Regions from separate parts of the Pseudomonas sp. SCB32 genome, predicted to be linked through region 2. Evidence: riboswitches for the same ligand, from Rfam matches in the RefSeq annotation. Region 2 holds a riboswitch; the other holds the start of a gene.
The links. Region 2 has a riboswitch for cobalamin ahead of btuB (TonB-dependent vitamin B12 receptor). Riboswitches for the same ligand answer to the same signal wherever they lie in the genome.
Positions count from the first base shown of each region.

Region 1 (3,396 bases), 920 kb from region 2:
CTTCTTGGTCGTGGTGATGGCCGGCGGCGGCGCCATCGGCGTGTTCGTGGCTGTGCTCCTCGACCAGCGTGGCGGCCGGCTCGGCTTTCTCGTAGGTTTCCGCCTTGAGAATCAGCGGGGACACCCACAACAGCTGGACCAGGGTCAGCACCAACGCCGCGATCAGGCCGGCGAAACCGGCGGTCTGGGCGATACGTTTGATCATTGCAGTTCTCCGATTTCCCGGGCCGCGTGTGGCAGGCAAAGCATTCCCGTGACCGCTTCGAACGAGCAGTCAGGGACGCCTCGACTCAGCCGCGTCTACACGCAGCCGGTACACATCAATGGCAGGGGAAGCCCGCGCTATGGCGAGTGTCATGCGCGGCGTTGTGCACCGCCTCCAGGTGCGAGAAACCGGCGAAGTACACCAGCAGCGCACCGAGCAGGCTGGCGCCGACGGCCAGGCTGATGCGCTTGGAAAGGGGGATGGAAGTGCTCGACGCCTGTTGCGCCAGGATGCTGCTGGACATGAACGTTCCCTCTGAAACTTGAGTAGAGAACGCAGAGGTTGAACGCATTCGAACGCGCCGGAATCGGCTGCGCCACGGCCTGCGCCCGCCCACCGCGGGTTTGCCAAAACGAAGGATTCCAGGCCGGTCTCCGGGCTTGCGATGTCGGCCGATGCGGCCGGGCGGGTCAGCCTTCCCATGCGCGAGCACAGTGGCTACCGATGACCCTTCAATCGCTTACCGTTGCGGGGGCAGCGCCGGACTGGTCCTTGCGGACGCACCGGCTTCCCGTTTCACCTCGCACACGACGGCGCGAGACACCTGAAACCGCGCTAGCTGACCACGAAGCCCCGCGAGCGTCAACCGCGCGGCAACCGATCCCCGGCGATTGACCGCCTCGCCATCGCTGCGTAGCCTTCTGCCCTTCGAGGTTCTCCGGCGCTGGCCGGAGCTAAGAGGGAACGTGGAAATCTTCGGATGCGCCACGGCTGCCCCCGCAACTGTGAACAGCCTGTCCTTTCACGAGCCACTGCCGACGACGGCGGGAAGGCGAAAGGACAATCAAGGGCTGTGAGCCAGGAGACCTGCCTCGTGACTGGTTTTCGATCTGCTGCGCGTCGGCATAACTGCGTTAAAAACCGGCTCGGGATGCTCATTTACTGACGTAAACTCCGCTCCCGCCCCGATTTTTGCCTTGTTCTGCTCTAGCTCGCGAGATCCGGAACCGGTTGGTTATCAACAGACAACCGGGCGGGGTGATCCGGTGGCGACCTTCGTTGCGCGGCGAACCCGCGCGCGCGCCCTTCATCCGCCTTCAAACTTTCGCTTGCGAGGCGCGCATGAAAACCCTGGCCAAACTCCCCGTCACCATCGTCACCGGCTTCCTCGGCGCCGGAAAGACCACCCTGCTCCGCCATATGCTCGACAACGCCGAAGGCCGCCGCATCGCGGTGATCGTCAACGAGTTCGGTGAGTTGGGCATCGACGGCGAAATCCTCAAGCAGTGCTCCATCGGTTGCAGCGAAGAAGAAGCGGTCGGCCGCGTCTTCGAACTGGCCAACGGCTGCCTGTGCTGCACCGTGCAGGAAGAATTCTTCCCGGTAATGCGCGAGCTGGTGGCGCGCCGTGGCGACCTCGACCAGATCCTCATCGAGACCTCCGGCCTGGCCCTGCCCAAGCCGCTGGTGCAGGCCTTCCAGTGGCCGGAAATCCGCAACGCCTGCACGGTGGATGCGGTGATCACCGTGGTCGACAGCCCGGCCGTGGCCGCCGGCACCTTCGCCGCCCATCCCGAGCAGGTGGACGAGCAGCGCAAGCAGGACCCGAACCTGGACCACGAATCGCCGCTGCACGAACTCTTCGAAGACCAGCTGGCCAGCGCCGACCTGGTAGTACTGAACAAGGCCGACCTGCTGGATGCCGAGGCACTGGCCCGAGTGCGCGCCGAAGTCGCCGAGGAGCTGCCGCCGGCGGTGAAAATCGTCGAAGCCAATTCCGGCCAGCTGCCGCTCTCGGTGCTGCTGGGCCTGAACGCCGAGGCCGAGCTGCACATCGACAGCCGCCCGACTCATCACGACCACGAAGGTCATGAAGAGCACGACCATGACGAGTTCGACTCCTTCCACGTCGACCTGCCGGAGGTGGAAGAGCGCGCCCTGCTCGATGCGCTGAACGCGCTGGTCGAGCGCCACGCCGTGCTGCGCATCAAGGGCTTCGTCGCCATCCCCGGCAAGCCCATGCGCCTGCTGGTACAGGGCGTCGGCAAGCGCTTCGACAAACACTTCGACCGGGCCTGGCGCAGCGACGAAACCCGCGGTACCCGCCTGGTGGTAATCGGCCAGGAACTGGACCAGGCCACCATCGCCAACGAGCTGCGTACCGCCCTGGCGTAACACAGCTTTTCGTAGGAGCGAGCTTGCTCGCTCCTACAAGAGCAATCTACCGAGCACGCCCATGCACCTGCTGCGCACCCAACCCGGCGGCTTCGTCCCCGACGACGGCATCGCCCACCTGGCCCAGACACCCGCCGAGCTGGTGATCCTCTGCAGCGGCGATTCGCACCTGGCGCTGCTCGCCGAGGCCGCCCGCGAGCTGCCGGAGAATTACCCGAGCCTGCGCCTGGCCAACCCCATGCAGCTGCAGAACCACGCCTCGGTAGACCTCTACGTCGACGAGGTGCTGCAGCACGCCAAGGTCATCCTGATCTCGGTGCACGGCGGCGTCGGTTACTGGCGCTACGGCATGGAGCAGCTGGCGGCGCTGGCCGAGCGTGGCGCCACGCTGATCGCGGTGCCTGGCGACGACAAGCCCGACCCCGAACTCACCGCCCTCTGCAGCGTCCCGCCGCAGGATACCGAGCGCCTCTGGCAGTACCTGCGTCAGGGTGGCATGGACAACGCCCGGCAGTTCTTCGCCTGTCTTGCCAACCGCCATCTGCAACGCGACTACGCCTGGAGCGAACCTCGGACACTGCCCCGAGTGGCGCTCTATCACCCCCAGCTCGGCAGCTGCGACCTCGCTCGCTGGCAGGCCGACTGGGCCCCCGAGTGCCCCGTCGCCGCGCTGCTGTTCTACCGCACGCACCTGCAAGCGGCGAACACCGGCTTCATCGACACCTTCTGCGAACGCCTGCGTGCCCATGGCATCAACCCGCTGCCCATCGCTGTGGCCAGCCTCAAGGAAATCGCCTGCCTGGACGCGGTGGAAGCCCTGCTCGATAGCGCCGACGCCGAGCTGATCATCAACGCCACCGGCTTCGCCCAGTCGAATCCGGAAGCGCCGCAAGACCGGCCATTCAAGCGCGACGTGCCGGTGCTGCAAGCTATCTGTTCGCTGGACAATCATGACCTCTGGCGCGCCAACCCGCAGGGCCTCGGCCCGCGCGACCTGGCCATGCACATCGCGCTGC
Region 1 covers NZ_CP045118.1:719,158-722,553, reverse strand. The annotation lists gene GA645_RS03480 (CbtA family protein) at 1-205, opposite strand, end outside; gene GA645_RS03475 (CbtB-domain containing protein) at 321-509, opposite strand; cobalamin riboswitch at 613-828, opposite strand; cobalamin riboswitch at 900-1,095, shown strand; gene cobW (cobalamin biosynthesis protein CobW) at 1,328-2,380, shown strand; gene cobN (cobaltochelatase subunit CobN) at 2,442-3,396, shown strand, end outside.
Region 1: it holds a riboswitch for cobalamin, as region 2 does, so the genes downstream of both, cobW (cobalamin biosynthesis protein CobW) here and btuB (TonB-dependent vitamin B12 receptor) in region 2, are expected to answer to the same signal.

Region 2 (3,396 bases):
CCGAGCTGCTCTTGCCCTTGCCGTTGCCGCTGTGAACCAGGAATACACCACGCTCACCCTGGGCCTGGGCGATCTTCTCGTCGACCACGGATTTCTTGCGCTGCATGCGCGAACGGTGGCGTTCGTCCTTTTCCAGGGATTCACTCATCGGTCTCTCTCCTCTCAAAGGGCCTGGTAGCGCACGCCGAAGAGTACGGCGCGGCCGGGCTGCTCATAGCCCAGGGTGGTCTGGTAGTCGGCGTCGAACAGGTTGCTCAGGCGCGCTTGCAGGCGCCACTCCGGGCTCAACGCATATTCGCCGCGCAGGTCCAGGGTGGCGAAGCCGCCCAGACGATTGCGGTTGGCCAGGTCATCGTAGCGATGCCCCTCGGCGTGCAGGCTGGCCCCCAGGCTCAGCGCGTCGAAGCGCCGGTCGAGGTCCAGGTTGAACAGTTGCCGGGCGCGGCGCGGCAGGTCATTGCCACGGCTGCCGCTGGCGCGGCTTTCCGGGTCGAGCAGGCTGGCGTTGGCGTTCCACACCCAGTCCTGCCACTGACTGCCCAGTTGCAGCTCGACGCCGCGGATGCGCGCCTGGTCGATGTTGCCCGGGGCGCGTAATGCCGAGTCGTAGGCGATCAGGTCGTCGATCATCGTGCGATACAGGTTCACCGCCCAGTGCCCCCAGCCGTGATGGCCGTCCAGGCCGAGCTCCACACTGCGCGAGGTTTCCGCGTCCAGGTCGGGGTTGCCGTAGCCGGGGTAATAGAGTTCGTTGAAGGTCGGCGCCTTGAAGGCCGTGCCGTAGCTGGCGAAGGTACGCACCGCGTCGGTCAGCGCATAGCCCCAGGCGAGGTTGCCGGTGTTGCGGCTGCCGAACTGCTGGTTGTCATCGTGGCGCAGGCTCAGCTGCCAATCGTGGCGACCCGCACTGCCCAGGTACTGGGCGAAGGTGCCGCGGTTGTCGCGGGAGGTCACCGCGTAGTCGGTGGAGCTGCCCAGCTCGTCCTGCTGCCAGTCGTAGCCCAGGGTCAGAGTCTGGCCGGGGGCAAGGTCCAGGTCGTTCTGCCAGGACGCGGTGTCACGACGGCTGTCGAAGCGCGAGTAGAAGGCGCCGTCCTGATAGGCGTCGGAGTTGTCCTCGCTGCGCCCGGCGGACAGGGTCACCCGCCAGGGCTCCAGCGGGGCGAAGCGCGCGCGGCCACCGATCACTCGCTGCACGCCATCGTTGTAGGCGTCGAAGCCCTGGGTGCGACGGCTGTTCACCTGATCGAAGTCGTTGTGCGAATCGGTCTGCAACAGGCTGCCGTCCAGCTCCAGGCCGTTGTCGAAACGGTAGCCGGCACGCAGGGAGCCCGAGAGATTGCGGTAACCGTCGCTGTCCGGCTCATGGCCGCTGGCGCCGTTGGCCTTGGCATCGATGCCGGCGGTATCCAGGCTGGACACACCCAGGGCGAACCAGCCGCGCCCATTGCCGGCCGAGGCCCCGGCGCTGCCTTCATAGGTGCTCTGGCTGCCCGCGCCGGCGTAGGCCCAGGGCTTGAAGCCCTGCTCCACGGCCTGGCGGGTGAATATCTGGATCACCCCGCCGATGGCCTCGGAGCCATACAGGCTGGAGCGCGGCCCGCGCACCACCTCGATGCGCTCGATCAGTTCCACCGGCAGGTCCTGCAACGATGCGCCACCGGAAGACACCGAGCCGGCCTTGACGCCGTCGATCAGCACCAGCACATGGTCGGATTCGCTGCCGCGCAGATAAAGGTTGGTGGCCTTGCCGGGCCCGCCGTTGCTGCTCAGGGAGATACCCGGCAGACGCCGCAACAGGTCGGGCACCGACTGCGCCTGGGCGCGTTCGATGTCTTCGCGATCCAGCACACTGACCGAGGCAAGGCTCTGCCCGGCGCGCTGCTCGGTGCGCGTGGCGGTCACCACTTGATCGTCGAGCGCCAGCGGCGTTTCGTCGGCCGCCAGGCCCAAACAGGAGAAGCCGCCCAGCGCCAGCGCCGTCGGCCAATTGAAGAACTGCTTCACGTGAACTCACTCCGCCGCTCTCACCCGCGCGGCTCTGACCCGAAAGGGCAGGCGGAGGACGGGAACGCCCCGGCAGCATAGGCCGGACGGAGCGATCGACAACGCCTCCCGCGTGCCATGGCTTGCAACAGGCCGGTCTCCGGGCTTGCGAGTGGGGCCGTGAAAGGCTCCTGAAACCGCGCCTTCCCATGCCAATGGCACAGTGGCGAAATGCGGCTCGATGCTCGCTTACCGTTGCGGGGGCAGCGCCGGAATGGTCGGACCCACGAGGTCCGAATTCACCGGCTTCCCTGTTTCACCCCCGACTTGCGCCGGGGGCACCTGAAGCAGGCGCGCAGCTTAGTGGCTCGCGGCCTGGGGCGTCAATTGAACAGGCTGTCGCATCCAGCGCCAACGCCCGCCCCAGAGCGGCTAAAACGATATATACAAGTCAAGTGGAGGCACCACAGAAACTCGCTAGAATGCGAGGCATGACAACGACTGCACAGCCCGGCCAGCTCCAGCTCGATCCCCGCGCCAGCCCTCCGCTGATGCACGTCAGCGGCGACTGGACGCTGGCGCATTTCAGCACCCTGGAATCCCAGGTCGCCGACGTACGCCTTGGCGGCCAACCCGCCGAACTGGACTTCAGTAACCTCGGCGCTCTCGACACCGCCGGCGCGGCGCTGCTCGCCGACGTCATCGGCGGCGCGCGCATGGGCCAGCTCGAACAGATCACCCGCAACCTGCCCGCCGAGCGCCTGGCGCTGCTGCGCACCGTGGGCAGCGCCATCACCCAGTGCCGGCTGGACGAACAGAAACCGCCACCCGGCAATGCCATCATCGATGTCCTCGAACGCATCGGCATCGCCACCCTGGCCTTCCGCGGTCATGTCGTCGGCGGGCTCGGCTTCATCGGCCTGACCCTGCAGACCCTGGCGCGCACGCTGGTGCGTCCACGCCGCTGGCGCCTCACCTCGCTGACCGCGCACATCGAGCAGACCGGCCTGGACGCCGTGCCCATCGTCGCCCTGCTCACCTTCATGGTCGGTGCGGTAGTGGCCTTCCTCGGCGCCACCGTGCTGAGGAAGTTCGGCGCGGCGATCTACACCGTCGACCTGGTCGGCTTCGCCTTCCTCCGCGAGTTCGGCGTACTGCTCACCGCCATCCTCCTGGCCGGCCGCACCGCCAGCGCCTTCACCGCGCAGATCGGTTCGATGAAGGCCAACCAGGAGATCGACGCTATCCAGGCCCAGGGCATGGACCCGGTGGAGCTGCTGGTGCTGCCACGCGTGCTCGCGCTGCTGTTGACCTTGCCGCTGCTGACCTTCCTGGCGATGATGTCCGGCATCTTCGGCGGCGGCGTGGTCTGCGCCCTGGCACTGGATATCTCGCCACGCATGTTCCTCT
Region 2 covers NZ_CP045118.1:1,640,985-1,644,380, reverse strand. The annotation lists gene cobO (cob(I)yrinic acid a,c-diamide adenosyltransferase) at 1-148, opposite strand, end outside; gene btuB (TonB-dependent vitamin B12 receptor) at 163-2,007, opposite strand; cobalamin riboswitch at 2,120-2,347, opposite strand; gene GA645_RS07695 (MlaE family lipid ABC transporter permease subunit) at 2,478-3,396, shown strand, end outside.